Regions from separate parts of the Dokdonella koreensis DS-123 genome, predicted to be linked through region 1. Evidence: riboswitches for the same ligand, from Rfam matches in the RefSeq annotation. Region 1 holds a riboswitch; each other region holds the start of a gene.
What was found. A riboswitch is a leader RNA that binds a small molecule or an ion and turns the genes downstream of it on or off. The one in region 1 is predicted to bind cobalamin.
Positions count from the first base shown of each region.

Region 2: another riboswitch for cobalamin. It lies ahead of I596_RS11405 (TonB-dependent receptor domain-containing protein); the one in region 1 lies ahead of metE (5-methyltetrahydropteroyltriglutamate--homocysteine S-methyltransferase).
Region 3: another riboswitch for cobalamin. It lies ahead of I596_RS04705 (CoA-acylating methylmalonate-semialdehyde dehydrogenase); the one in region 1 lies ahead of metE (5-methyltetrahydropteroyltriglutamate--homocysteine S-methyltransferase).

Region 1 is NZ_CP015249.1:530,606-540,327, reverse strand. It holds gene I596_RS02065 (ribonucleoside-diphosphate reductase subunit alpha) at 1-2,171, shown strand, start outside; gene I596_RS02060 (ribonucleotide-diphosphate reductase subunit beta) at 2,279-3,307, shown strand; gene metE (5-methyltetrahydropteroyltriglutamate--homocysteine S-methyltransferase) at 3,506-5,806, opposite strand; cobalamin riboswitch at 6,077-6,293, opposite strand; gene I596_RS02050 (bile acid:sodium symporter family protein) at 6,649-7,656, shown strand; gene I596_RS02045 (winged helix-turn-helix domain-containing protein) at 7,765-9,722, shown strand, end outside.
Region 2 is NZ_CP015249.1:2,801,953-2,811,674, reverse strand. It holds gene I596_RS11415 (DNA topoisomerase IB) at 47-1,177, shown strand; gene I596_RS11410 (hypothetical protein) at 1,373-2,323, shown strand; cobalamin riboswitch at 2,552-2,773, shown strand; gene I596_RS11405 (TonB-dependent receptor domain-containing protein) at 2,899-4,701, shown strand; gene I596_RS11400 (DUF1631 family protein) at 4,799-7,129, shown strand; gene I596_RS11395 (PilZ domain-containing protein) at 7,153-7,482, shown strand; gene I596_RS11390 (TetR/AcrR family transcriptional regulator) at 7,507-8,169, opposite strand; gene I596_RS11385 (hypothetical protein) at 8,450-9,001, shown strand; gene I596_RS11380 (protein-L-isoaspartate O-methyltransferase family protein) at 9,282-9,722, shown strand, end outside.
Region 3 is NZ_CP015249.1:1,196,432-1,206,153, forward strand. It holds gene gmk (guanylate kinase) at 1-596, opposite strand, end outside; gene I596_RS04665 (YicC/YloC family endoribonuclease) at 599-1,459, opposite strand; gene rph (ribonuclease PH) at 1,530-2,255, shown strand; gene rdgB (RdgB/HAM1 family non-canonical purine NTP pyrophosphatase) at 2,252-2,860, shown strand; gene I596_RS19215 (collagen-like domain-containing protein) at 3,079-4,215, opposite strand; gene I596_RS04685 (glycosyltransferase) at 4,345-5,472, opposite strand; gene I596_RS04690 (hypothetical protein) at 5,591-6,214, shown strand; gene hemW (radical SAM family heme chaperone HemW) at 6,321-7,499, shown strand; gene I596_RS04700 (CPXCG motif-containing cysteine-rich protein) at 7,492-7,680, shown strand; cobalamin riboswitch at 7,990-8,196, shown strand; gene I596_RS04705 (CoA-acylating methylmalonate-semialdehyde dehydrogenase) at 8,302-9,722, shown strand, end outside.

The DNA of each region.
Region 1 (9,722 bases):
TCACCGCCGAGGAGCCCGAGTACGGCTTCCTCGCCGGCCGCCTGCTGTCGGCCTACATCGACAAGGAGGTCGCCGGCCAGGAGATCCAGTCGTTCTCCCAGTCGGTCGCCCGCGGCGCCGAGGTCGGCGTCATCAACGACGCCCTGCGCGACTTCGTCGCGCTGAACGCGCGCAAGTTCAACGACGCGATCGACCCGCTGGCCACGCGCCGCTTCGAGTACTTCGGCCTGCGCACGGTCTACGACCGCTACCTGCTGCGCCATCCGCAGCTGCGCAAGGTCCTGGAGACGCCGCAGTACTTCTTCATGCGCATCGCCTGCGCGCTCGGCGGCGGCGACATCGGCGAGACGCTGGAGCTGTACCGGCTGATGTCCTCGCTGGAGTACATCCCGAGCTCGCCGACGCTGTTCAACGCCGGCACCGCGCACCAGCAGCTGTCCTCGTGCTTTCTGCTCGACTCGCCGGGCGATTCGCTGGAAAGCATCTACGACAAGTACGCCGACGTCGCCAAGCTGTCCAAGTTCGCCGGCGGCATCGGGCTCTCGTACTCGCGCGTGCGCTCGCGCGGCTCGCTGATCCGCGGCACCAACGGCCACTCCAACGGCCTGGTGCCGTGGCTCAAGACGCTCGACGCCTCGGTGGCGGCGGTCAACCAGGGCGGCAAGCGCAAGGGCGCGGCCTGCGTCTACCTGGAGACCTGGCACGCCGACATCGAGGAATTCCTCGAGCTGCGCGACAACACCGGCGACGAGGCGCGCCGCACGCACAACCTGAACCTGGCCAACTGGGTGCCGGACGAGTTCATGCGGCGCGTCGAGCGCGACGCGGACTGGTCGCTGTTCGACCCGAAGATCGTGCCGCACTTCGTCGACACCTGGGGCGAGGCGTTCGACCAGGCCTACCGCCAGGCCGAGGCCGACGGCCTGGCCGTCAAGACGATCAAGGCGCGCGAGCTCTACTCGCGCATGCTGCGCACGCTGGCGCAGACCGGCAACGGCTGGATGACGTTCAAGGACCGCAGCAACGCGACCAGCAACCAGACCGCGCTGCCGGCGAACGTGGTCCACCTGTCGAACCTGTGCACCGAGATCCTCGAGGTCACCTCCGGCAGCGAGACCGCGGTCTGCAACCTCGGCTCGATCAACCTGGCGCGCCACGTCGGCGACGGCGGCTTCGACTTCGACAAGCTCGCCGCCACCGTGCGCACCGCGGTGCGCCAGCTCGACCGCGTCATCGACATCAACTTCTACCCGATCGACACCGCCGCCACCGCCAACCGCAAGTGGCGGCCGGTCGGCCTCGGCGTGATGGGCCTGCAGGACCTGTTCTTCCAGCTGCGCCTGCCGTTCGACTCGGCCGAGGCGCTGGCGCTGTCCTCGCAGATCGCCGAGGAGATCTACTACAACGCGCTGGTCAGCTCCTGCGAGCTGGCGGCCGAGCTCGGCCGTCACCCGGGCTTCGAGGAAAGCCGCGCGGCGCGCGGCGAGCTGCAGTTCGACTACTGGCCGCAGGCGCGCCCGACGATCCCGGCCGAGCGCTGGAACGAACTGCGCGAGCGCATCCGCACGCAGGGCCTGCGCAACTCGCTGCTGATCGCGATCGCGCCGACCGCGACGATCGCCTCGATCGCCGGCTGCTACGAATGCATCGAGCCGCAGGTGTCGAACCTGTTCAAGCGCGAGACGCTGTCGGGCGACTTCCTCGTCGTCAACCGCTACCTGGTCGACGAGCTCAAGACGCTGGGGCTGTGGACCGACGCGGTGCGCGACGCGATCAAGCTCGCCGAAGGCTCGATCCAGGGCGTGGCGGCGATCCCCGAGCCGCTGCGCCAGGTCTACCGTACGGTGTGGGAGCTGCCGCAGAAGGCCCTGATCGACCTGGCCGCTTCCCGCGGCGCCTACATCGACCAGAGCCAGTCGCTGAACCTGTTCCAGGAGAACCCGAACATCGGCCGCCTGTCGTCGATGTACATGTACGCCTGGAAGGCCGGCGTCAAGACGACCTACTACCTGCGCTCGCGTCCGGCCACGCGGATCGCCAAGACCACGGTCGGCGCGGTGGCCGAGGCACCCGCGCCGCCGGCCCCGGCACCGGCCAATGACGCCCAGGCCGCGACCCAGGCGGTGTTCTGCTCGCTCGAGAACCCCGAGTACTGCGAGGCCTGCCAGTAAGCCGTCATGCCGCCGGGCGCCCTGCCGGGCGCGCGGCGGCATGCAGCGGCAGCGGCCTTCCGCACGGCGCCGCACGCGGCGCCCCATCGACCGAACCCGAGTACCCCATGTCCGCCCAACCGCCGCTCAAGAAACACCACCTGCTCGACGCCGGCTTCGAACTGACGCTGCGGCCGATGCGCTACCCCGAGTTCTACGAGATGTACCGCGCGGCGATCCGCAACACCTGGACCGTCGAGGAGGTGGACTTCTCGATCGACGTCACCGACCTGCGTTCGCGCATGTCGCCGGCCGACCGCCACCTGATCCATCGCCTGGTCGCGTTCTTCGCGACCGGCGACTCGATCGTCTCCAACAACCTCGTCCTCAACCTCTACAAGCACCTCAATTCGCCCGAGGCGCGCATGTACCTGTCGCGGCAGCTCTACGAGGAAGCGCTGCACGTGCAGTTCTACCTGACCCTGCTCGACACCTACATGCCCGATCCGGACGCGCGCGTGCAGGCGTTCGCCGCGGTCGAGAACATCCCGTCGATCCGCAAGAAGGCCGAGTTCTGCTTCAAGTGGATCGACTCGATCCAGCACCTGGACCGCATCGAGACGCGCGAGCAGCGGCGCGAGTTCCTGCTCAACCAGATCTGCTTCGCCGCCTGCATCGAGGGCCTGTTCTTCTTCGCCGCCTTCGCCTACGTCTACTTCTTCCGCTCGCGCGGCCTGCTGCCGGGCCTGGCCTCGGGCACCAACTGGGTGTTCCGCGACGAGAGCTGCCACATGGCGTTCGCGTTCGAGGCGATCCGCACCGTGCGCAACGAGGAGCCGGACCTGTTCGACGCGCAGATGCAGGAGCAGGTCTACGCGATGCTCGCCGAGGCGATCGACTGCGAGACGCAGTTCGCCGAGGACGTGCTGGCCGGCGGCGTCGCCGGCATCTCCACCCGCGACATGCGCCAGTACCTGGAATACTGCGCGGACCAGCACTTCGTGAAGCTCGGCATGCCCAAGCGCTACGGCGTCAAGAACTCGCTGCCGTTCATGGAGCTGCAGGACGTGCAGGAGCTGACCAACTTCTTCGAGCGCCGCGTCTCGGCCTACCAGGTCGGCGTGCAGGGCGAGGTCGCGTTCGACGAGGCGTTCTGATCGCGGCACCGCGGCGACGGCTGCGGGACGGCACGGCGCGCACGACCGGCCCGGCCACTGCCGGCTCGCGCATCGAAGCGGCGCGCCGGCCTCGGCCGCCGACGGCAGGGCGGCACCCTGCCCTGCCATCGGCATTCCGTTGCAACCGGCCGTCTCCGCGGCACCGGACTCCGGCCGGCGCCGCGGACGCATCCCGACCTAGGCCACCGCCGCCGGCACCGGCAGGCCGGCACGCAATGCGCGTGCCGCCGCCACCATCGCCTCCAGCGCCGTCCGCGTCTCGGTCCAGCCGCGCGTCTTCAGGCCGCAGTCCGGGTTGACCCACAGCTGCTCGGGCCGCAGCACCGCCAGGGCCTTGTGCAGCAGGTCGAGCATCTGTGCTTCCGACGGCACGCGTGGGGAATGGATGTCGTAAACACCCGGGCCGATCTCGTTCGGGTACCGGAAGCGCGCGAACGCGTCGAGCAGCTCCATGCGCGAGCGGCTGGTCTCGATCGAGATCACGTCGGCGTCCATCGCCGCCACCGCGTCGATGATGTCGTTGAACTCCGAGTAGCACATGTGGGTGTGGATCTGGGTCGCGTCGGCCACGCCCGCGGCGCTGATGCGGAACGCCTCCACCGCCCAGGCCAGGTAGGCATCCCACTCGGCGCGCCGCAGCGGCAGGCCTTCGCGCAGCGCCGGCTCGTCGATCTGGATCACGCCGATGCCGGCGGCCTCCAGGTCCAGCACCTCCTCGCGCAGCGCCAGCGCGATCTGCCGGCAGGTCTGCGCGCGCGGCTGGTCGTCGCGCACGAACGACCACTGCAGCACGGTCACCGGACCGGTCAGCATGCCCTTCATCGGCCGCGTGGTCAGCGACTGCGCATAGGCCGACCAGCGCACCGTCATCGGCTGCGGACGCCGGACGTCGCCGTAGATGATCGGCGGCTTCACGCAGCGCGAGCCGTAGCTCTGCACCCAGCCGTTGCGCGTGAACGCGAAGCCGTCGAGCTGCTCGCCGAAGTACTCCACCATGTCGTTGCGCTCGAACTCGCCGTGCACCAGCACGTCCAGGCCGATCGCTTCCTGGATGCGCACGCACTGCTCGGTCTGCGCCTCCAGGAAGGCCTCGTAGTCGCGGTCCGGCAAGGTGCCGGCCTTGTTGCGCGCACGCGCCTCGCGGACCTCGCCCGTCTGCGGGAACGAACCGATCGTCGTCGTCGGGAACGGCGGCAGGCCCAGGCGTCGTGCCTGCTCGACCCGGCGCGTCGCGTAGTCGGAGCGGCGCCGGCTGAGCGCCGCGTCGATTCCGGCGACGCGGGCGGCGACCTCGGCCCGGTGGACCAGCGGCGACAGGCGCCGCGCGGTCAGCGTCGCCCGCGCCGCGGCCAGTGCGGCGTCGGCCGCCTCGCTGCCGTCCAGCGCATCGGCGATGACGCGCAGTTCCTCGATCTTCTGGCGCGCGAAGGCCAGCCAGCTGCGCAGCGAGGGGTTGAGGCCGTTCTCGGACGCGACATCGACCGGGACGTGCAGCAGCGAGCACGACGGCGCCAGCCACACGCGCTCCGCCCCGATCCGGTCGCGCGCACGGCGTGCCAGCGCCAGTGCCGCATCGAGATCGGCACGCCAGATGTTGCGGCCGTCCACCAGGCCGAGCGACAGCACGCGCTCCGGCGGCAGCGTGGCGAGTACGCCGTCGAGCTGCTCCGGCGCACGCACCAGATCCAGGTGCAGGCCCTCGACCGGCAGGCCGGTCGCCAGCGCGAGGTTGTCGCCGAGCCCGCCGAAGTAGGTCGCCAGCAGCAGTCGCGGGCGATCGGCGCCGGCCAGCACCGCATACGCGTGGCGATAGGCGGCCTGGGCCGCGGCGTCCAGGTCCAGCACCAGGCAGGGCTCGTCGATCTGCACCCAGCCGGCGCCGGCCGCCTTGAGCCGGCCGAGCAGCTCGGCATAGGCCGGCAGCAGGCGATCGAGCAGGGCCAGGCGGTCGCTGCCGTCGACGGTCTTGGACAGCAGCAGGAAGCTGACCGGCCCGATCAGCACCGGACGCGCGTCCAGTCCCTGCGCGCGCGCCTCGGCGAATTCGGCCAGCGGCTTGTCGCCGCGCAGGCCGAACGCCTGGCCAGCCTGCAGCTCCGGCACCAGGTAGTGGTAGTTGGTGTCGAACCACTTGGTCATTTCCAGCGCGGGACGGTCGATGCCGTCACGCTGCACGCCGCGGGCCAGCGCGAAGTAGCCGGCCAGCGGGTCGGCATCGGCCAGCGGGCGCGCCGCCGCCGGGATCGCGTCGAATCCGAATGCGGTGTCGAGCATCGGGTCGTACAGCGAGAAGTCGTTGCACGGCACCGTGTCGGCGCCGGCCTCCTTCAGCAGCGCCCAGTGACGGCGGCGCAGCCGCGCCGCCGTCGCGGCCAGCTCCTCGGCGGATACCTCGCCGCGCCAGTGCGCCTCCAGCGCACGCTTGAGTTCGCGCTTGGCCCCGATGCGGGGAAAACCCAGGCAAGTAACAGTGGTCATCGTTGCAATTCCTCGTGTGCAGGTGCGAATGCGATACACAGAGGAACGAAGGAAACGGCGCACCGGAACCTCCGGCTTGCGAACCGGAACCGCCACGCCGGCGACCTTCGCCCCCACGGGCGATCCGGAGCCGGCACGGTGGGCGCGCGGGCACGACGCATCCGGCGCCGCAGGACGCGGCGCGCAGGGACGACACGCGCTGCGCTGCGTGCGCGGCACGTCATGCCCGTGACGCCTCCCCGCGGAGGCCCCAGGTCGAAAACGAAAGGCAGGCGCCTTCCGGCCGAGGCAGGTCTTCGGGCTCGTGGACAGGGGCCGGGGGGCCCGCCTAGTGGCCGTCGCTTCCCGGAGCCGGGGCTCCAGTGCATGGAACGGCGGTCGTTTCCACATACCGCTGCGGGGCAGCGCCGGATTCGCACCGGCTTCCCTTTTCATTTCATCTTTCTATTCGGATAAAAAGATGAAAACCACGACGGCGTGGATGGTGGCCGTCTAGACGGCCAAAGTCAATCGCCGTCATGCCCGGCGGCGGCGTGATGGCCCGCCGGACCGGATCGCCGCCCCGGCACCGCGTCGCGCGGCGCCGGGGCCTTCACGCAGCGGGGTGTCCTTGGCCGCGATGGCGAAGACAGGGTAAGTTGCGCGACCGACGCCGGGTTGCCGGACCAGACAATGACCGTACCTGACCGCGCCGGCGACGCGCGGATGCCGTCCTTCGGGCCGTCCCCGCCGCATGCCGACGCACGCCGGCCACGCCGCGCCCCGGCCGGCACGGCCACGCACGCGTTCCCGCCATGCCGCCGCCGCGCGATGCACGGCCGCCCGCCCTTGCCGCGCCCCCGATGAAACTGCTGCGCACGCTGTTCGACGGCTTCACCCTGGCCCTGATCGCCACCGTGGCGCTGGCCTCGCTGCTGCCGTGCGAGGGACGCGCCGCGGTGTTCTTCGACCGGCTCACGATCGCCGGCATCGCGCTGCTGTTCTTCCTGCACGGCGCGCGCCTGTCGCGCGATGCGATCATCGCCGGCCTGCTGCACTGGAAGCTGCACCTGGTGGTGCTGCTGACCACCTTCGTCGTGTTCCCGCTGGTGGGCCTGGCCTTCCGGCCGCTGGCGGGTACGCTGCTGCCGGCCGACCTGGCGCTGGGCCTGCTGTTCCTGTGCTGCCTGCCGTCCACGGTGCAGTCGTCGATCGCGTTCACGGCGATCGCGCGCGGCAACGTGCCCGCCGCGGTCTGCAGCGCGTCGGCGTCGAACCTGCTCGGCGTGTTCGCCACGCCGCTGCTGGTCGCGCTGCTGGTCGCCGCGCAGGGCAGCACCGGCTCGCCGGTGAAGGCGATCGGCGACATCGTGCTGCAGCTGCTGGTGCCGTTCGTCGCCGGCCACCTGCTGCGGCCCTGGATCGGCGCCTGGGTGGCCCGCTGGCGCCGGCTGCTGGCCTATACCGATCGCGGCACCATCCTGCTGGTGGTCTACGTCGCCTTCAGCGAATCGGTCGCGGAAGGTCTCTGGCGCCAGGTGCCGCCGCCGTCGCTGCTGGCCGTGCTCGCCTGCGTCGTGCTGCTGCTCGCGCTGATGCTGGCACTCACGACCTGGGGAAGCCGCCTGCTCGGCTTCGCCAAGGAGGACGAGATCACGATCGTCTTCTGCGGCACCAAGAAGAGCCTCGCCACCGGCGTGCCGATGGCCAAGATCCTGTTCGCCGGCCATCCGGGCCTGGGCATGATCGTGCTGCCGATCATGCTGTTCCATCAGTTGCAGCTGATGGCCTGCGCGGTGATCGCACAGCATTACGCGCGGCGCCCGGGCGCGTCCGACCCACCGCGGCCGCGGACCGGCACGGCCCCCTGAGCCGGACCGGCGACCGGCACCCGGCCGCGGTGACGCCCGCCGCTGGCGGCGCACGCGCGCCGCGGTTCCGGCCCCGCAACGGGCGCCGTCCGTTGCACGAACGCTTTCGTGAGCGTCCTGCAGCCACCCGGCACGCCGGCTACACTGCGGCCGATGTCCGCCGCCCCTCCCATCCTGCGCTTCGGCGCCTACCGCATCGATCCGGCCACGCGTGAGCTCTACCGCGCCGGCCGGCTGCTGGTGCTGTCGCCGCGGATGTTCGACTGCCTGGCCTGGCTGCTCGAGCACCGCGAACGGGCGGTCGGCCGCGACGAACTGAGTGCAGCGGTCTGGGGCCGGACCGACGTCACCGATGCCCAGATCGACCAGCTGATCCGCAAGGTACGCCGCGCGGTCGGCGACAGCGGCAGCGACCAGGAGATCATCCGGACGATCCCGCGCTTCGGCTACCGCTGGGTCGCCGAGGTGCAACCGGTGGAGGCGCTGGAGGCCGCGGACGCCGCGCGGACGCCGGCGCCGGCACGCGATCCGGCACCGCCGCGGCGGCCGTGGGTGCTGGTCGGAGCCGTCCTGGCCGCCGGCGTCGCCCTGGCGGTCGCGCTGCGCCTGGCACTGGTCGCGCCGGCACCGGACACCGCGCCGCCGGACGCGGCCGCGACGGACGCCGCCACGGCGCCGCGACGGATCGAGGGCATCGCCGTCCTGCCGGTCAGCGTCGACGCGGCGGCCGACAGCGAATGGAACTGGCTGCGCCTCGGGCTGATGGACCTGATCGGATCGCGGCTGCGCGAATCGGGACTGACCGTCATCCCGGCCGACAACGTGCTGGCATTGACCGGCAACGGAACCGTGGCTGCCGATCCGGCCGCCGTGCAGGCGGCCACTGGCGTCCGCTACGTGGTCGTCCCGTCGCTGCGGCGGATCGCCGGCGGCTGGCGACTGCACCTGGATCTGTCCGATCGCGACGGCGCGGCGCGCGAAGTGGAAGCCCATGCCGACGAAGCGGCGATCAGCGCACGCGCGGCCACCGACCGGCTGCTGGTACTGCTGGGCCAGCCGCAGGTGGCCGACGTCCGCAACCGGGAGCCGCCCGGGGCCGACGTGCTGGTGTCGCGCATCGACGCGGCGATCTACGGCCGCGACTACGAATCCGCGCGCCGCCTGATCGAGTCCGCCCCGCCGGACCTGCAGGCGCAGCCGCCGCTGCTGCTGCGCCTGGCCGAGATCACGCGCGTCGGCGGCGACATCGATCGCGCCCGCACGCTGTTCCAGGCCGTGCTCGACAATCCGGCGCAGGCCCCGCTGGACGTGTGGACGCACGGCGACGCGCTGCACGGCCTGGTCGTCATCCTGACCCAGGTCCAGCAGACGGACGCGGCGCTGGCGCGGCTCGACGAGCTGGTCCAGCTGGCGCGCAGCAACGACCAGCCGCTGATCTACGGCCGCGCGCTGACCAGCCGGGCCGCGCTGCACACGATGGCCCGCCAGGACGATGCCGCCGACAGCGATTTCGCGCAGGCGCGCGTGGCGCTCGAGCTCGCCGGCGATACGCTGGGACTGGCACGGGTCGAGGCCAACCAGGCAGCCAGCCTGATCCTGCGCCGCCGCTATGCCGAGGCGCAGACGCTGCTGGGACGCGCGATCCCGCGGCTGGAGCGTTTCGCACCCAGCGAAACCCTGCTGGCGGCGCTCGGCAACCAGATCCACATGCACCTGGTCCTGCTGGAGCCCGACCAGGCACTGACCGTCGCCCGTCATGCCCACGCGCAGGCCGAGCGCCTGGACAGCACGCGCCAGCGCCAGCTGCTGACGCGCCAGGAGGCGCGCGCCCTGCTCGCCAACGGGCGGCTGGAGGAAGCCGGCCAGGTGCTCGACGCGCTGGTCGCCAGCCTCGATCCGCAGAAGGTGCCCGACGTCTATGCCGGCGCCCTGGTCAACCAGGCGCAGTTGGCCCTGGCGCTGGCACGGCCCGAACAGGCCGCCACGCTGGCGGCCCAGGCGCTGGCGCACCTGGCCCGGCCCGAACTGGCGGCACCGATGCCGGCGCGCAACCGGGCGATCGGCTG
Region 2 (9,722 bases), 2.2 Mb from region 1:
GCCCCGTATGCGGTGTCGTTCATCGGCGGCCGGGCACGCTGCGCGCATGACGACCCGCCGGCGTGACCGCAAGCCGCCCCGCCGCCCGCCGCAGGACCGGGCCGCCCAGGACGAGGCCGCCATCGCGCGCGAGGCCGGCCTGGTCCACGTGCGCGACGACGCGCCCGGTATCCGCCGCCGGCGCAGCGGGGCGGGCTTCATCTACCTCGATGCCGACGGCACACGGATCCGCGACGCCGCACAGCTGGCGCGCATCCGCGCGCTGGCGGTGCCGCCGGCCTACACCGAGGTGTGGATCTGCCGCGATCCGCGCGGCCACCTGCAGGCGACCGGCCGCGACGCGCGGCGGCGCAAGCAGTATCGCTACCACGCGCGCTGGCGCGTCTTCCGCGATCGCAGCAAGTTCGTGCGCCTGGTCGCGTTCGGACAGGCGCTGCCCCGGCTGCGGCGACGGCTGCGCCGCGACCTGGCGCTGCCCGGCCTGCCGTGCGAGAAGGTCGTGGCGGTGGTCGTCTCGCTCCTGGCCGAGACCCTGGCGCGGGTCGGCAACGAGGCCTACGCGCGCGACAATCGTTCGTTCGGCCTGACCACCCTGCGCAACCGCCACGTGGCGTCGTTGCGCGGCGGCCGGTTGTCGCTGCGCTTCCGCGGCAAGGGCGGGCTGGAGCACGCGATGGTCGTCGACGATCAGCGCCTGGCGCGCATCGTGGCGCGCTGCCACCAGCTGCCGGGGCAACTGCTGTTCCAGTACCTGGATGAGGATGGCGTCTGCCAGCCGGTCGATTCGGGGCAGGTCAACGCCTATCTGCGCGATGCGATGGGGGAGGATTTCACGGCCAAGGATTTCCGGACCTGGGGCGGCACGCTGCTGGCGGTCGCGGCGCTGGCTCGCACGCCGCTGCCGGACCCCGGCGACGAGCGCGCGCTGGCGGCCGGCGCTGCCGCGGTCGTGCGCGAGGTGGCGGCTGCGCTGCGCAACACGCCGGCCGTCTGCCGCACCTCGTATATCGATCCGCGGGTGTTCGACGTCTGGCGCAGGGGCCGCCTGCACCGGCTGGCGAGCCAGCACGGCAGCGGCGGCCCGCGCCGGCTGGAAGGGCTGGCCCTGCGGGTGCTGCGCGACCGCCCGGGTGTCGGAGGGCGGCCGAGCGGAACGCCGCGGCGGCGCGCGCGCTGATCTCGCCGCGCGGTGCCGTGCGTCATCGCGCCGCCGTTCTGCGCCTGAGGCAGGACAGGAAGATCGCGTCGTGGCCCGCGGACATCCGGGGGCCGGTGCCGCCGGACCGCCGTGCCGGCCGGCCGCCACGACGTGTTCGACGTGCCAGGTCCGGTTCACGCCGGCCGTTCCGGGTTTCCTTGGGGGGAATCGTCCATGCACCGTGTCCCGATACTGTTCGCGCTGGTGGCCGCGGCCACCGGCCCGGCGGCGGCGCAAGCCACCTTCGACATCACGTTCGACCCCAGTGCCGATGTACTGCAGCCGGCGGAGCGGGCCGCGGTCGCCACCCACCTGCGGGAAGCCGGGCGGCGCTGGTCGCAGGCGCTCGGCGCGACCGCGCCGGTCACGATCGCGATCCGCGTGGCGATCGCCGATGTCCCTACCGCCAACGGCGCCAGTGCCGCCACGGCCTTCGTCGGCGTCTTCGGCGGGCGCGACACGTTCGAGCAGGGGGCGGCACACAAGCTGCGCACCGGTGTCGACGTGAACGGCGCCGACGCCGACGGCATCGTGACGTTCGGCCTCAACTACCTGCGCAACGAGCTGTGGTTCGATCCGGACCCAGTCCTGCGCATCGCGCCGGTGCCGGCCAACCGCACCGATGCCTTCAGCGTCGCGCTGCACGAGCTCGGCCACGTGCTGGCCTACAACGGCTGGGCCGACCTCACCACCGGCCAACCGCCGGCCACCTACTGGTCCACGTTCGATCGCTGGATGATGCCGGGCGCGCCGACGCTGTTCGCCGGCCCGGCGGCGACGCAGGCCTGGGGCGTGGCGCCCGACCTGACCACCGGTAACAACACGCACTGGGCCAACCCGGTGCTGCGGACCGGCCGGCCAGCGGCCGTGCCGGCCCCGGTGCGCTGGGCCGGTGGTGCGCCGGTGCCGATTGCGGCGTGCGGGTTGCCGATGTCGATCGACGCGCCGCCGTCGGCGGACGCCGTGCTGCGCGGCGCCGGCGGCCTGATCGACCAGCTGATGAACGGCGTCGTCTTCTACCGCGGAACGCGCTATGACCTCTCGGCGCTGGATCGGGCCGTGCTCGCCGACGTCGGGCTGCTGCGCGAGCGCATCTTCGCCGGCGACTTCGAACCGGACCGGTGAGACGTCGCCGGTCCGGTTGACGGCTCCCTTCGCGGTCGCGGCGGCCCATCCTGCGTGGCCCGGAAACCGGCATCGCGCGCCGCGTGGTCCGGGTCCACGCCGCTGCGCCGGCCGGACGCCGCGCGTGTTCCGCGGGCGCCCGGCGTGCGGCCGCGACGGCACCCGCGCGGTGCCGTCGCCTAGAGGGGATGTTCCGGTGATTGTTGCGGCGCACAGGGGGGCGCCACTACACTCCGCCCCGCTTTGGGTGTCCCGCCACCGCGGGATGAAACGGGAAACCGGTGCGCCTGGCCGTGCAAACGCACGTGCCGGCAATTCCGGTGCTGCCCCCGCAACGGTAAGCAAGTTCCGCCGGTCCAGACGCCACTGCGCGATGCGCGGGAAGGCGGGCCGGCCGATGCCACGGCATCGCTTGCGAGTCCGGAGACCGGCCCGATGCGGGACGCTCGCCGTCCCCGGCTCCAGCGTTGCGGCGGGCAACGGGCGGGCTCGGGCGGCCGTGCGCCGGCCCGGCTTGTCGCTGCTCCCCCGCGATCCTGGCTTTTTGCATCTGCGCGTTGCGGGAGGAATCACCGATGCTGCGTATCACCCCTGTGTCCCTGGCCGTACTGGCCGGGCTCGCCGGCCCGGCATGGGCCGAGATGGAGACCCAACCGGAAGTCATCGTCACCGCCTCGCGCATCGCGCGCACGGTCGACGCCACCCTTGCCGACGTCAGCGTCATCACGCGCGAGGACATCGACGCCAGCGTCGCTCGCGACGTCAGCGACCTGCTGCGCCTGGAGGCGGGCGTGGACATCGCGCGGACCGGCGGACCGGGCAGCCAGACCTCGGTGTTCCTGCGCGGCACCAACAACAACCACGTGCTGGTGCTGGTCGACGGCATCCGTGTCGCCGCGCTGGGCACTGGCGTCTTCACCTGGGAGACGCTGCCGCTGGGAGCGGTCGAGCGCATCGAGATCGTGCGGGGGCCGCGTGCGAGCTACTGGGGCTCCGATGCGATCGGCGGCGTCGTGCAGATCTTCACGCGCAAGCTCGAAGGGCCGCGGGTGTCACTCGGCTACGGCACCTACGGCGACGCCAATGCGGCGGTCGGCGTCGGCGGCCGCGGCGATCGCGGCGGCTTCAGCGTGCAGGTGGGTGCGCGCGACTACGAGGGTTTCCCGAGCCAGAACCGCGACGGCTTCGCCTACGAGCCGAAGGACCACGGCATGGAGAACCAGCACCTGGCCGCGCAGGGCGACGTGCAGATCGGCACGCAGACGCTCGACGCGGTCCTGCTGCGCAGCCAGGGCGAGGTGGACTTCGCCGGCGGCAGTTCCGATTTCACCGAGCAGGCCGCCCGCGTGTCGCTCGGCGGCCGGCTGGGCGAGCGCTGGCAGCATGCGCTCACCCTCGGCAGCGCGCGCGAGGACTACGAGACACCGGCCTATTTCACGCTGTTCCGGACCCGCCGCGAGACGGCCGGCTGGCAGGCCAGCTACGCGCTGGCCGAAACGCAGAGCCTGGTCGCGGGCATCGACTACCTGCACGAGCAGGGCGAGAGCCGCGACACCTTCAGCGGGTTGCCGAGCTACAAGAAGAGCCGCGACAACACCGGCGTCTATGCCGGCTGGCAGGGCGGATTCGGGCGGTTCGACAGCGAGGTCTCGCTGCGGCAGGACGACAACAGCGTGTTCGGCGACGCCACCACCGGCTCGGCGGCGATCGGCTGGCGCTTCACCGAGCGGCTGCGCGCCTACCTCAGCTACGGCCAGGGTTTCCGCGGGCCGACGCTGAACGAGCAGTACTCGCCGGGCTTCGGCGGCATGTACGCCGGCAACCCGGACCTGAATCCGGAGAAGTCGCGCAGCACCGAGCTGGGCATCGAGTTCTCGCCGGCCGAGCAGCACCGCTTCAAGGCCAGCCTGTACTCGACCAAGGTGCGCAACCTGATCAGCTTCACCGGTCCGGACTTCCAGGCCGAGAACATCGCCCGCGCGAAGATCGACGGCAGCGAGCTCGGCTACGACGGCGGCTTCGGCGACTGGCTGGTCCACGGCAGCTACACCTGGCAGGACGCGCGCAACGCGGATACCGACACCGAACTCCTGCGCCGGCCCAAGCAGAAGCTCTCCGGCCGCCTCGAGCGCCGCTTCGGCGACCGTGCCCGGGCGGGCGTGGAAGTGCTCTACGCGGGCCATCGCGACGACGTCGGCGGGATCGAGCTGCCGTCCTACACGCTGGTCAACCTGCGCGGCTCGCTGGCGCTGACCTCGTCGTGGAGCCTGGCCGCCCGCATCGAGAACCTGACCGGCCGCGACTACGAGCTGGCCCACGGCTACAACACGCCGGGCCGGTCCGGCTTCGTCGAGGTGATCTGGCAGCCCCAGCGCTGAGCCGGGAGGCGCACGGGAGCGCCGCGCTGCAGCTTCCGTGCGCCGTAGGCGCATGCCAGAATGCCCCGCGTATCCGTCAGGGGGCATGGACGTAGACATGAGGCACTCGCAAGGCTTTCCGGCGCGCGAGCGCGCACGTGCGCCGCTACGGAAACTGGCCGATTGCCAGCGGCTCTCGCGGCGGGCACAGGCGGTGCTGTCGGGGATCGTGCAGCGCAGCGCGACGCACCTGGGGGCCGGTCTCAAGACCGCGTTCGATGGCCTGGGCCAGGACCTGCAGCACGGCGAGACCGGACGCGGCGGCGAGGACCGTGCCGCAACCCTCGATCTGCTGGGCGTGCTGCGGCGCGAGCAGGCCGCGTTGACCGATCGTTTCGTGCAGTCGATCGAGTCGGCCCTGGCGGAACTGGAGGGCTCGGCACCGGCACCGCAGGATGCCGGCGATCCGGCGCCGATCCCGCGTCCGGCGTCGCTCGAACTGGTCGACCAGGGCCTGCTCGAGGAAGAACTGGCCCTGCAGAACATCGCCACGCGCGGCGAGACGCGGCATGCCGAAGCCTTGTTCCTGCTCGGCCATCGCTTCGCCGTTCTGGCCGCGTCGCCGATCATCGGCGCCGGCCGCCTTCCGATCGGCCCGGGCCGCCTGGCCGAGGCACTGCGCGACGCGATCGAGCCGCTCGACCTGACCGCCGCCCAGCGCGTGATGGTCTACCGCTTGTTCGACCGCAACGCGATGGCGTCGGCGGGTGGCTACTACGCAGCGATCAACGACTGGTTCGTCGAGCAGCGCATCCTGCCGGGACTGCGGCCCCGACGCGCGCCGGCGCGGGCGAGCGAAGCGCCGCCGCCCGTCGCCAGCGAGACGGCCGATGCGCGCACCGCGCCCGTGCCGGCTCCGGCCGCGGATCCGGTGCCGTCCGCGCCGCCGGCTGCGGCCGCTGCGCCGGCCAGCGGCGACGGGCTCGCCGGTTCGGCCGATTCGCTGCGGCTCTACACGCATCTTCGCGGCTTGCTCAACGGCGAGGTGCCGGCCCCGGCCGCGCGCGCGTCTTCCGGCGGGCCGGGCGTGGCCGATGCCCGCGCGGTGCAGTCCGCACTGCATCGCCTGCAGGAGCGGAGCACGCGGCAGACGGCCGGTGCCGGCCTCGGATCGCGCGGCGTCACGCATCTCAAGCGCGACCTGGTCGCGCAGCTGCGCCAGATGGGCAGCGACGGCCAGCCGCTGGCGCTGAGCCGGGAGGACGGCGACACCATCGACCTGGTCGGCATGCTGTTCGGGCACCTGTCACGCGAGACCGGGCTGGGCGAGACCGCACAGGACCTGCTGGCGCGGATGCAGCTGCCGCTGATGCGCGTCGCCCTGGCCGACCCGGGCTTCTTCACGCAGTCCGAGCATCCGGCACGCAAGCTGCTCAATACCGTGATCGAGGCCGGCGAGCGCTGGATCGACGATGCCGACCCGGATCCGGACCTGCTGCTGCGGCTGCAGCAGGTCGTCAAGCAGGTGAGTCACGGCGACGTCTCCGACCCGGTCGCGCTCGACGACCTGCACAAGGGCCTGGCCGGTCATGTGCAGGCGCTGGCGCGGCGCGCGGAGATTGCCGAACGGCGCCAGATCGAGGCGGCCAAGGGACGCGAGAAACTCGAGATCGCACGGCGCCAGGCGCGCACGGCGCTGACGCGCATGATCGACCGGGCCGATCCGCCGGCTCCGCTGCGCGACATGCTCGAACGCACCTGGGTGCCGGTGCTGGCGCTGACGCTGCTGCGCCAGGGCGAAGGCAGCGCGCTCTATCACCGCCGGCTGGCGGTCGCCGACCAGCTGCTGCGCCGCTCGGCGCTCGACGACCGGCCGGTCGACCAGGCCCTGCGCCGTGAGGTGGAGGAGGGGCTGGGACAGATCGGCATGCACGGCGACGACATCCAGGTGCTGACACAGGCCCTGTTCGATCCGGCACGCCCGGATCGCCCGGGCGCCGAGTCCGCGCTGACCGATGTCACCGGCAAGCTGGGGGCGTGGGGGCGTTCGATGGACGCCGCGACCGGGCCCGGCGATGCCGCGCCGGCCGCCGTCGAGGACCGGCCCGCCCCGATCCCGCTGAGCGCGCGCGAGCAGCAGATCCTCGAGCAGATCAAGGGATTGCCGTTCGGCACCTGGTTCGAGTTCCAGGTCAATCAGCAGGGCGATACGGTGCGCCGCAAGCTGGCGTGGTTCTCCACCCTGACCGGGCGGTGCCTGTTCGTGAACCAGCGCGGCCTGCGCGTGGAGGACGGCTCGCTCGACCACCTGGCGCGCGACATCGCACGCGGCCAGGTGCGCCCGGTCCGCAACGAGCAGCGCGGTTTCGTCGACCGGGCCTGGGATACGATCCTCTCGGCGCTGCGCCGGATGGCGCCGGGCGATGCTGCACAGACGGCGCCCTCCTGATGGACGCCGCACAGAGGAGTCAGATGAACGAGAAGCGCCGTTCTCCCCGTCGCCGTGCCGAGTCGGTCATCGTGGTGACCGATGCGATGACCGGCGGCGCGATCGGACGTGTGGTGGACCTGTCGCTGGACGGGGTGATGCTGCTGCTCGAACGCCCGGTCGCCAGCGACGCGCTCTACCAGTTCTCGTTCGCGCTGCCGTCGCGCAAGGGGCCGCCGCGAACGGTCGAGATCGGCGTCCACGAGCAATGGAGCGATCGCGCCGACGTGCCGGGCCACTACTGGGCCGGCTTCAGCTTCATCGACATCGCCGCCGACGATGCGGCGGCGCTGGCGGCCTGGCTGGACGACTAGCGTCCGGACCGGCCCCGGGACCGATCAGGTCGCCGGGCGCACGCCGCGCGGGCGCGGCCCGCATGCGCGCAGGAAGAAGTCCACCGTGGCGTGGATGTGGGCGTCGATCTCTTCCTTGCGGATCGGGTCGCAGCATCCGCACAGCATGCGTGCGTGCAGCTCGCCCTTGAGCAGCGCGAAGAACTGCGAGGACGCGCGCTGCACGTCGGCGATCTCCAGCTCACCCGCGCTGGTGCGTGCTTCCAGGAACTTTTCGAACGCGGCGTGGATCAGTTTCGGTCCCTGTTCCCAGAACATCTGTGCCAGCTTGGAGGAGGCGCCGGCGCCGCTGGTCAACAGCCGGTGCAGGGCCATCGCCTCATCCGTCGTGATCAGCGAGAAGAACGCGCGTGCGATCGTTTCCAGCTGCTGGCGCAGCGGGCCGCGCGCGGCGACGTCGAACAGCTCCTCGGGCAGCTGCTCGTGGCAGCGCGCACGGATCGCCTCGACGTAGAGCGTCTCCTTGTCGCTGAAGTGGCTGTAGACGGTCAGCTTGGACACGCCCGCGGCCGATGCGATCGCATCCATGCTGGTCCCCTCGAAGCCATGCTGCGGAAACAGCTGCTTGGCGGCGGCGAGGATCGCGGCGCGTTTCTCGAGGTCTTTCGGGCGGCCCGGGCCGCAGGTCTTGGCGATGACTGTGCTCATTTGCGTCTTGCGTAGGGATGCTGGACGAACGAATTTCGATATTTTACTATACTACTCAGTACATGAACGATGGTGCCGGATCTGCGGTTACCGCGTGAAATGGTAGCGGTCCCGTCGACATCTGTCGCCCAGGCGGCTTCCGGTGTCGCCGGGCGAGCTTCCGGCCCGTCGTCCGCGGCCCATCCGGTGCCGGACGAACATCTCTCCCCGTGCTGCCCTCCCTCCCTCCCGCCCTGGGCAGCGCGGTGGAGAGATCCTTTACATGAGGACGATCCGTTCGATGCGCAACGAGCATGACAGCGATTCGCTTCGATCAGCGGCAGCCGACGAGGTCGATGCCACCTGGACGGCGATGCCGTCGACGCCCCTTTTCCTGATGCCCGCCGGCCGCGCCGAGGCGGTACGCCCGCCCACGGAGGTGCCTGCCCACGCGCGGGCGCGCCGCCGGCCGTCGCCGGCGCGCCATGCGGGTGCGGCGCCGCCGGTGCCGGATGCGCGCCAGCGTCCGGAATGGACCCTGCCGTACGCCCAGCGGGCGGGCGCGGACCTGTTCGACGCGATCCGCCTGCGCCGCCACGCGGCGGCGGAAGCCGGTGCCCGGGCGCTGCGACCGGTGGTGTCCGCACTGTCCGCGGACGGCCGTTCCGCGTTCGCGCGCTGGGTGGCGCTGCAGCTGGCCACCGGCCTGGACGCCGCCGACGGCGGTCGCGTGCTGGTGGCCCTGGCCAAGGTCGATCTCGTGCTGGCGGCCCGGGTGCGCCGCCAGCTGCCCGCGCTGTGCGCCGAGCTCGACGGCCGGACGACCGTGGTTTCAGGCGCTGCGGTGGCTTGAGATCGCGCCGAACAGCGGCATGTGCGGGTAGCCGCACGCCGTATCCGCAGCGGGCGGGGACACGTTGCCCGTCGTCCGGGCGCGCGGTGACTTCCGGCACTTCGGCCGATTCGGGGCACGAAGCGATGGTTTCGGCACGAGGTTTGCTTTGATGCTGCCTGCTATGCTTTCGGGCTGTTGCCGGAGGTACCCGCAACGGCGTCGCAGGCTCCTGACCGGAGCGCGCGGCCGTGGCGTCGCGGGGCCGGCGTCCCGATCACATTCAGATGGAACCACCGTTATGAGCGCGAACATCGAACTTGCCCGGACCAACATGGTGGAGAACCAGATCAGGACCTGGGACGTGCTCGATCCGCGCGTGCTCGACGTGCTCGGCGGCATGCGCCGCGAGGATTTCGTGCCGCTGCGCTATCGCGCGATGGCGTTCGCGGACCTGTGCCTGCCGATCGGCCATGACGAGGTGATGATGAAGCCGGTCGTCGAAGGCCGCCTGTTGCAGGCGGTGGTACCGACGCCGGACGAGCACGTGCTGGAGATCGGCACCGGCTCGGGCTTCGTCACCGGCTGCCTGGCCCGCCTCGCCGCGCGCGTGGTCAGCGTCGAGCAGCACGCGGACCTGGCCGATGTCGCCAAGGCGCGGCTCGCCGCCGCCGGTATCGGCAACGTGCAGGTGGCGGTGGCCGACGCGATGCAGGGCTACCAGCCCGATGCCAGCTTCGAC
Region 3 (9,722 bases), 670 kb from region 1:
TCGAACAGGGTGGCGTGCCGCTGCAGTTGCGCGTCGCGCCGCAGCCGCCGGCAGGCGAAGATCGCGCGCAGGTCGGTCACCGCCTGCGCGAAGTCGTCGTTGACGACGATGAAATCGAATTCCCGGGCGTGCGCGATCTCGATGCGCGAGTCGGCCAGGCGCCGGGTGATCTGGTCGGGGCTGTCCGACGCCCGGTGGCGCAGGCGCCGTTCCAGCTCGGCGCGCGACGGCGGCAGGATGAAGACGCTGAGCGTGTCGGGCCACAGCCGGCGCACCTGCTCGGCGCCCTGCCAGTCGATCTCCAGCAGCACGTCGCGACCCTGCGCCAGCAGCGGCTCGATGACCGAGCGGGCGGTGCCCTTGTAGTCGCCGTGCACGTTGGCGTACTCGAAGAACGCACCCGCCTGCGCCATGTGCTCGAACACCTGGCGCGAGACGAAATGGTAGTGCTGGCCGTCGACCTCGCCCGGGCGCGGCGGCCGTGAGGTGTAGGAGACCGACAGCGCCAGGTCCGGTTCGCGCTCGAGCAGCGCCTTGACCAAGCTGGTCTTGCCCGACCCGGATGCGGCGGCGATGACGTAGAGCGTGCCGGTCATCGTCATTCCAGGTTCTGCACCTGCTCGCGCATCTGCTCGATCAACACTTTCAGTTCGACCGCCGCCTGGGTCGTGCGCGGGTCGGCGGCCTTGGAACCGAGCGTGTTCGCCTCGCGGTTGAACTCCTGCATCAGGAAATCCAGGCGCCGGCCGACTGCCTCGCGCAGGCCGAGCACGCGGTGCGCTTCGGCCAGGTGCGCGGTCAGGCGGTCCAGTTCCTCGTCGACGTCGATGCGCTGCAGTTGCAGCACCACTTCCTGCTCGATGCGGCCCGGCTCCAGCGGCTGCTTGAGGTCGGCGATGCGCGCGTCGAAGCGGCTGCGCAGGGCGGCGCGCACCTCGGGCAAGTGGCCGCGGACACTGGCGACCAGGGCGGTGATGCCGTCCAGGCGCTCGCGCAGGAACGCAGCGAGGCGCGCGCCCTCGCGCTCGCGCGCGGCGACGAATTCGTCCAGGGCGGTGTCGACCAGGGCCAGCGCCGCCTCGCGCAGGCCATCCTGGTCCACGCCCTGTTCGACCAGCACGCCGGGCCAGCCGAGCAGGGCGGTCAGTTCGGTGTGCAGGCCGGGAAAGCGGGCGCCGAGGTCGCGATGCACGTCGGCCAGCCGCGTGACGACGGTCTCGTCGAGGGTCAGGGCGGTGGCGCCCTCGCTGCGCTTGTGGCGCAGGCCGAAATCGATCTTGCCGCGCGACAGGCGCGCGCCGATGCGCTCGCGGATCGCCGGCTCCAGGCCCCGCAGTTCCTCGGGCAGGCGCACGGCCAGCTCCAGGTAGCGGTGGTTGACCGAGCGCAACTCGACGCTGAGGGCGCCCCAGGCGCCTTCGCTGTCGGCGCTGGCGAAGGAGGTCATGCTGCGGATCATCGGCGTCCCGGCGGGGAAAAAGGGAGGCGATGGTAAACTCCGCACCCCCTTTTCTCCAAAGCACATGCCCATGACCCTCTCCCGCCCGAGCGGCCGAGCGCCCGACCAACTGCGCCCGGTGGCGATCGAGCGTCACTACACCCGTCATGCGGAAGGCTCGGTCCTGGTCGCGTTCGGCGATACCCGCGTGCTGTGCACGGCCAGCGTCGAGGAGCGCGTGCCGCCGTTCCTGCGCGGCAAGGGCGAAGGCTGGGTCACGGCCGAGTACGGCATGCTGCCGCGCGCGACCAAGGAGCGCACGCAGCGCGAGGCGGCGCGCGGCGGCCAGGGCGGCCGGACGATGGAGATCCAGCGCCTGATCGGCCGCAGCCTGCGCGCCTGCGTCGATCGCGCCGCCCTCGGCGAGCGCACGATCACGCTCGATTGCGACGTCCTGCAGGCCGACGGCGGCACCCGCACCGCGGCGATCACCGGTGCCTATGTCGCCCTCGCCGACGCGATCAACGGCTTGAGGACGCGCGGCCTGGTCAAGCGCGAGGTGATCCACGGCGCGATCGCGGCGGTCTCGGTCGGCATCTGGCAGGGCCTGCCGGTGCTGGACCTGGACTACGCCGAGGATTCGGCCTGCGACACCGACATGAATGTGGTCATGAACGACGGCGGCGGCTTCATCGAGCTGCAGGGCACGGCCGAAGGCCATGCGTTCCGCCGCGAGGAGCTCGATGCACTGCTGGGGCTGGCGGCCGGCGGCGTGGAGGAACTGTGCCGGCTGCAGCGGGTGGCGCTGGCGGCATGAAGCTGGTCCTGGCCAGCTCCAATGCCGGCAAGCTCGATGAAATCCACGCGATCCTGGCCGATGTCGGCGTCGAGCTGATCGCCCAGTCGGCGCTCGGTATCGACGATGCCGAGGAAACCGGCGCCACCTTCGTCGAGAATGCCCTGCTCAAGGCGCGCCACGCCGCGCGGCAGTCAGGTCTGCCGGCGCTGGCCGACGACTCGGGCCTGTGCGTGGACGCGCTCGGCGGGGCGCCCGGCCTGTTGTCGGCGCGCTACGCGGGGCGCCACGGCGACAGCGCCGCCAATATCGCGCGGCTGCTCGAGGCGCTGCACGGCGTGCCGCCGGACCGGCGCGGCGCCCATTTCCATTGCACGCTCGTGCTGCTGCGCGCGCCGGACGAGCCGGCGCCGCTGATCGCCGAAGGGCGCTGGGCCGGAGCGATCCTGGCGGCGCCGCGCGGTACCGGCGGACACGGCTACGATCCGGTCTTCCTCGATCCGGCCAGCGGCCGCAGTGCCGCCGAGCTCGACCCGGCTGCCAAGAACGCGGTCAGTCATCGCGGCAGGGCATTGGCGCAGCTGCGCCGCTACCTCGAGGCGGGCGCTTCGGCGGCATTCGGATAACGGCGGGCTGTTCCTCGACGGCCTGCCGGCGCGATCCAGGGACACTCGCTGGCCGATCGACGCGAGCGGTCGATCCGCGGAACCGATAGCGCGCTGTTGTCGCGACCGCGTGCGTCGAGCAGGCGCAGGACGACCGTTCCCGGCACCGCGTCAGTCGGCGGCGCCGCGCGGACGCATCGCGGTCGCCGTTCGGGCGGACCGCGATGCCGGCACCGGCGTCAGGGCACGTAGTCCACGATCACCGTATAGCGCGTGTTGTTGGCCAGGCCGACGCCGGTGGTCGCCGTCACGTTCGGCAGGCCGACGTAGTAGTCGCCGCTCATCGGATTGGTCGGACTGTTATTGCAGGTCGCGCCGTTGTACTGGCTCGCGCGCGTCGGGTTGTTCACCGTCGTCGCGGTGCGCGGGATGTAGTACAGGTTGTGTATGGCGCCGGCGCTGGCGACCGAACCCGGCAGGTAGTTGACCGAGTTCAGGAAGACGTTGCCGGTGCAGTTGGGGCCGTCGTAGGACACGCCGGTGCTGCCGAAGACGTAGCCGTCCGAGAGCAGGCTGACGACGTAGCCGTTCGGAGTGACGAAGCTCAATTGGGCATTGGTGGTGCCCGAGTAGCCGATCGGGTGCAGCGGCTGCGCCAGCGCCGTGCTGACCGTGCCGTTGATGCGCACCGCATAGCGGGCGCTTCCGGCAGGGCCCGTCGGCCCGGTCGGTCCGGTAAATCCGGTTGGTCCCGTCGGGCCGATGGGGCCGGTCGCGCCGACGGGTCCGGTCGCACCGGCCGGACCGGCTTCGCCCGGCGGGCCGGGTGGGCCTACGACGCCCGGCGGGCCCACGGGGCCTTCGGGACCGGCCTGGCCTGTCGCGCCGGTGGCGCCGGCCGGGCCGCTGGGTCCGGTGGGTCCCGTAAAGCCGGTGGGTCCGGTCGGTCCGGTGGGACCGATGCTGCCCGTCGGGCCGGTCGGTCCCGCGGGACCTGTCGCGCCGATGGGGCCTTCGGGGCCTTGCGCGCCGGTCGCGCCATCGGCACCGACCGGGCCAGCCGGACCGATCGGGCCGGTCGGACCCGGGGCGCCGCTGGGGCCGGCCGGGCCGGTGGGCCCGGTTGGTCCGACCGGGCCGGCGCCGCCGGCGCAGCGGCCGAGCACGCCGGTGGTGGCGTGGAAGCAGACCACCTGGTCCTGCTGCAGCGAGGAGGGCAGCGACGGGATCGTCACCTGGCCGTCGGCGCCGACGCGCAGGCGCAGGACGGTGCCGGTTTCGTCGGTGACGATGAAGCCCTGGTTGGCCAGCGGCCGGGCCTCGATATCGCCTTGCGCCAGGGCCGGATGGGCGACTGTGGCTGCGATGGCCAGCACCAGCGCCCGTCGCGTCAAACGCGTGGATACCCGCATCGGATGTACCCCCAAGGTCGGTCCGCCGATCCCCTCGGCGGTAGCCGGCGCAGCATAGCGGCAAATGCCGCAATTGTGGCGTTTGTGACAGGCTCAGCCGAAGGCGGCGTTGGCGGCGACGCGCGCGTGTTCGGACGGCGGCAGGGCCGGGTCGGCCAGCAGTTCGCGGCACAGCGTGGCGCATTCCTCGCGCCGGCCGACGTAGTACGCGCAGACCGCCTGCTCGTCGCGGGCGCGCCAGCGGTAGGCCGATGCGTCCAGGAACAGCAGGTCGTCCGGCTGCGGCAGCGCGGCGGCGGCACGCGCATGCAGGTAGGCGCTGGCGTAGCGGCCGCGCTGCCGCAGGTAGCGGGCCAGGTCGCACAGCGGTTCGGCCCGCTGAGGGCGCGCGTCGTAGGCGGCCAGGTAGGCCTCGATCACCGCGGCGTCGCCGCTGGCGAGACGCTCGTGCAGGCAGCCCACCTGGTACAGCGCATACCAGACCTCCTCGGCCCAGCCACCCATGGCGGCGCGCTTCCGGTACGCCGCCAGCGCCTGCTCGGGCCGGCCGGCGTCGCGCAGGCTTTGCGCGTAGTAGAAGACGTAGCGGGCATTGTCCGGCTCGGCCTTCAGGGCCGCTTCGAGCACGCGGGCGTCGTCGGCGTACTTCTCGTGCACCGGGCGCTGGCTGCGGGCGCCGTCGGGCACGCCGCGCACGCGCAGGCCGCCGAGGTGGGCGATCGCCGCCGCCGGTTCCGCCGCCGGGTACTCGTGCAGGACGCCGTGCCAGCGCCAGGGCGTGGCGTGGCGCAGCAGCTTGGCGCAGAAGTACTCGAACGGTCCGCCGTCCTGGTAGACGCGCAGGTAGTAGCCCGGCGCGTCGAGTCGTGCCGGCCAGCCGCCGTCCGGGTCGATCTCCAGCACCTCGTCGGCATCGACGATCAGCGCGTACTCGCCGTAGCCGCGCGCCAGGTCCAGCGCCTGGTTGCGGTTGGTCGCGAAATCGACCCAGGGGCGCTCGATCAGGGTGCCGGGCAGGTCGCCGAGCAGGTCGCGCAACTGCGCCTGCGTGCCGTCGTGCGAACCGGTGTCGACGATCGCCCAGGCGCCGATCAGCGGCCGTACCGCGGCGATGCAACGGGCGATGACCGCGCTTTCGTTGCGCACGATCATGCTCAGGCAGACCTGGCCGGCGAACGGCAACGGCGGCCGGCCGGGAGCCGGATGCGGGATCGGAAGCATCGGGGACCGCCGGTACGGGGTAGGGCAGCGATCCTACGGAGGCGGCCGCGCGCTTGGCAATGCATGCAGGCGGCCCGACGCCCGGCTATGATGCGTCCGGCCATCAGAGGATGCCGCAATGTCGCCATTTCCCTTTGTTCCCCCTCGCCGGGCCGTCGGGGTGCCGCGTGCGCTCGTCGCCGCCGTCGCCGTGCTGGTCGCGGCCGGTGCCCAGGCCGGTGTCGGCAACGGCGCCATCCTGATCGACGGCGGCTCGCTGTACCTTCCGGCGACACTGGCCGGCGTGGACGTCACGGTCGCCACGGGCAGCCTGGCCGGCAACGGCACGGTGCTGGGCGATGTCGTACTCGGCGCGGCCGGCCGGCTGGCGCCCGGTCCCACGGCGGGGGCCGGCACGATCACGGCGCGCGAGCTGCGCTGGGCGCCGGATGGCAGCGTGCGGCACCGGCTCGGCGCCAACGACGGCGATTCGGACCACACCGACTTGACCGGCAACCTGGTGCGCACCGGCACCGGCACCTATCACTTCGCGTTCGGCGATGGCGCCGTGCTGCCCACGGTCGGCACCACCTATACGCTGGTCAGCTTCGCCGGCCAGGTCGGCTTCAACGTGGCCGACTTCAGCTACAGCTACGACGGTGCGGCGCCGGGGCTCGGCGGCCAGTTCAGCCTGACCGACACCGCACTGCTGTTCCACGTGACCAGCCTTCCGGTCAGCCTGCAGTCGTTCGGCATCGATTGAGGCGCGCGGCGCGGAACGGCGCCGCTTTCCCGTTCGGCCGCTTGCGCCCCGGCGCTGGCGGCCCCACCCTGGGTCCGCCCGTTTCCGGGCGCCACGCCCGCTCCCGATGCCGCTGACCGCTCCACCGCTCTCGCTCTACGTCCACATCCCGTGGTGCGTGAAGAAGTGCCCCTACTGCGACTTCAACTCGCACGCCGTGCGCGAGGGCATCCCGCAGGAGGCCTACGTCGACGCCCTGCTGGCCGACCTGGACCGCGACCTGGCCGATTTCGGTGCTGCCGTGCCCGGTCGGCCACTGGCCAGCATCTTCTTCGGCGGCGGCACGCCGAGCCTGTTCGCGCCGGCGGCGATCGGGCGCATCCTCGACGGTGTCGCCGCGCGGCTGTCCCTGGCGCCCGGCGCCGAAGTGACGCTGGAAACCAATCCGGGCACGGTCGAGCACGGCCGCTTCGACGGCTATCGCGCGGCCGGCGTCAACCGCATCAGCTTCGGCGTGCAGAGCTTCGACGACGCGATGCTGCACCGGCTCGGCCGCATCCACAGCGCGGCCGATGCGGAGCGCGCGATCGGCGAGGCGCGTGCGGCCGGCATCGACAACATCAACATCGACCTCATGTACGCGCTGCCGCAGCAGGACCTCGCCGGCGCGCGGGCCGACGTCGACCGGGCGATCGCGCTGGCGCCGCCGCACGTCTCGCACTACCAGCTGACGCTGGAGCCGAACACGCTGTTCGCGGCGCGACCGCCGCCGCTGCCCGATAGCGACAGCGCCTGGGACATGCAGGAGCACTGCCAGCAGCGGCTGGCCGAGGCCGGCTACGTGCAGTACGAGGTGTCGGCCTATGCGCAGGGCGGCCGGCGCGCCGCGCACAACCTCAACTACTGGCACTTCGGCGACTACCTGGGCATCGGTGCCGGTGCGCACGGCAAGCTGACCGACGCGGCAGCCGGCACGGTCCGGCGCCGCGCCAAGCAGCGCACGCCGCGTGCATATCTGGAGCACGCCGCGACGCCGCGCCGGATCGTCGGCGATGCTGTGATCGTGGCAGCCGACCTGCCGTTCGAGTACATGATGAACGCGCTGCGCCTGATCGACGGCGTTCCGGCTGGCGAGTTCGCCGAGCGCACCGGGCTTGCGCCGGCGGTGCTCGCGGCGCCGCTGGCCGCCGCGCACCAGCGTGGCTGGTTCGACGACGCGCCGGGCCTGCTGCGCACCAGTGTGGACGGCCAGCGCTTCCTCAACGATGTCATCGCCCTGTTCCTGCCGGAGCGCGACCATGCTTGAAGCCGTGGTGATCCACTGCCCTTACTGTGGGGAGGGCTTCGAAACGACGATCGATCGTTCCGCCGGCTCGCAGGCCTACGTCGAGGACTGCGCGGTATGCTGCCGGCCGATCGAGGTGCAGGTGCGGATCGGCGACGACGGCGAGCTGATCGAGGTCGGCACGCGGACCGACCGGGACTAGGGCGTGTCATCAATCCCTCGGTAGGCCGCGCCGTTCTTGCGTGCGTCCGGGCCAAGGAAGAGGGAGGAAGTGGACGTGGGTCCACGCCCGAGCGATGACGCAGTCCCGGGCGCACGCAAGAGCGGCCCTACGGGTTGGCCCTGGAAAGCCGCCAGCGTGCGTTGCGCGGCTTGACCTGACGGCCAGTCAGGCGCGGCGCCACACACCACCCCCTGACGACTTTCCAGGGCCAACGCGACCTGCCGGGGGATTGATGACACGCCCTAGCGTCCCGCCCGCTGCCGCTTGCCGCTGTCGCGCGCCAGCGCATACACTGCCCCGGTCTCAGGTGCCCCGCGGCGATTGCCGCCGCAGGGTTGAACGGGAAGCCGGTGTGAATCCGGCGCTGCCCCCGCAACGGTAAGCGAGTCAAGGCCGATCGAAATGCCACTGCGCCTTCGGGCGTGGGAAGGCGATCGGCCGATGCGTTCCGCATCGCTCGCAAGCCCGGATACCGGCCTGGGATCTTTCGTCCTCGGATGCGGTGGGCAACCGGACGGGCTGAAGCTGCCGTCCGCGTGCCGTGCCCGTCCGTGCTCCTCGCATCCGCCTTCGCGGGTGAGCGATACGGAGCACAACCTGATGAACGCTACCAGCCCGGCCGCCACGGCCGTCCCCGTCGTCGAGCTGCTGATCGGCGGCCGATTCGTCCCATCCCGTTCGCTCGAGTTCCGCGACGTGGTCGATCCGGCCACGCAGGCCGTACTCGCACGCGTGCCGTTCGCGACCGCGGACGAGGTCGACGCCGCGATCGGCGCGGCCCAGGCGGCCTTCGCCAGCTGGCGCCGGACGCCGATCGGCGCGCGGGCGCGCATCTTCCTGAAGTACCAGCAGCTGATCCGCGCGCACCTGCAGGAACTGGCGGCGATCCTGACCGCCGAGCAGGGCAAGACGCTGGCCGACGCCGAGGGCGACGTGTTCCGCGGCCTGGAGGTCGTCGAGCATGCCGCGGCGATCGGCAACCTGCAGCTCGGCGAGTTCGCCAACAACGTCGCCGGCGGCGTGGACACCTACACGCTGCTGCAGCCGCTGGGCGTGTGCGCCGGCATCACGCCGTTCAACTTCCCGGCGATGATCCCGCTGTGGATGTTCCCGATGGCGATCGCCACCGGCAACACCTTCGTGCTCAAGCCGTCCGAGCAGGACCCGCTGGTGACGATGCGCCTGGTCGAGCTGGCGCTGGAGGCGGGCATCCCGCCCGGCGTGCTCAACGTCGTGCACGGCGGCGAGGCGGTCGTCAACGCGCTGTGCGACCACCCCGACGTCAAGGCAGTGTCCTTCGTCGGTTCCACCCGCGTGGGCACGCACGTCTACCGGCGCGCCTCGCAGGCCGGCAAGCGCGTGCAGTGCATGATGGGCGCGAAGAACCACGCCGTAGTGCTGCCCGACGCCAACAAGGAACAGACCCTCAACGCCCTGGCCGGTGCCGCGTTCGGCGCGGCCGGGCAGCGCTGCATGGCGGCCTCCACCGCGGTGCTGGTCGGCGCGGCGCGGGCCTGGATTCCCGATCTGGTCGCCAAGGCCCGGACGCTCAAGGTCAATGCCGGCGTGGAACCCGGCACCGACGTCGGTCCGGTGATTTCCTGCGCCGCGCGCGAGCGCGTGGAAGGCCTGATCGCCGCGGGCGTGGACGAGGGCGCGACGCTGGAACTCGACGGCCGCAGGCCCGAGGTGCCCGGCTACGAGCGCGGCAACTTCGTCGGCCCGACGATCTTCTCCGGCGCGAAGCCGGGCATGCGCATCTACGACGAGGAGATCTTCGGCCCGGTGCTGGTGCTGCTCGCGGCCGACACGCTCGAGGAGGCCATCGCGCTCGTCAACGCCAATCCCAACGGCAACGGCACGGCGATCTTCACCCAGTCCGGTGCGGCCGCGCGGCGGTTCCAGGAGGACATCGACGTCGGCCAGGTCGGCATCAACGTGCCGATCCCGGTGCCGGTCCCCCTGTTCTCGTTCACCGGCTCGCGCGCGTCCAAGCTCGGCGACCTCGGGCCCTACGGCAA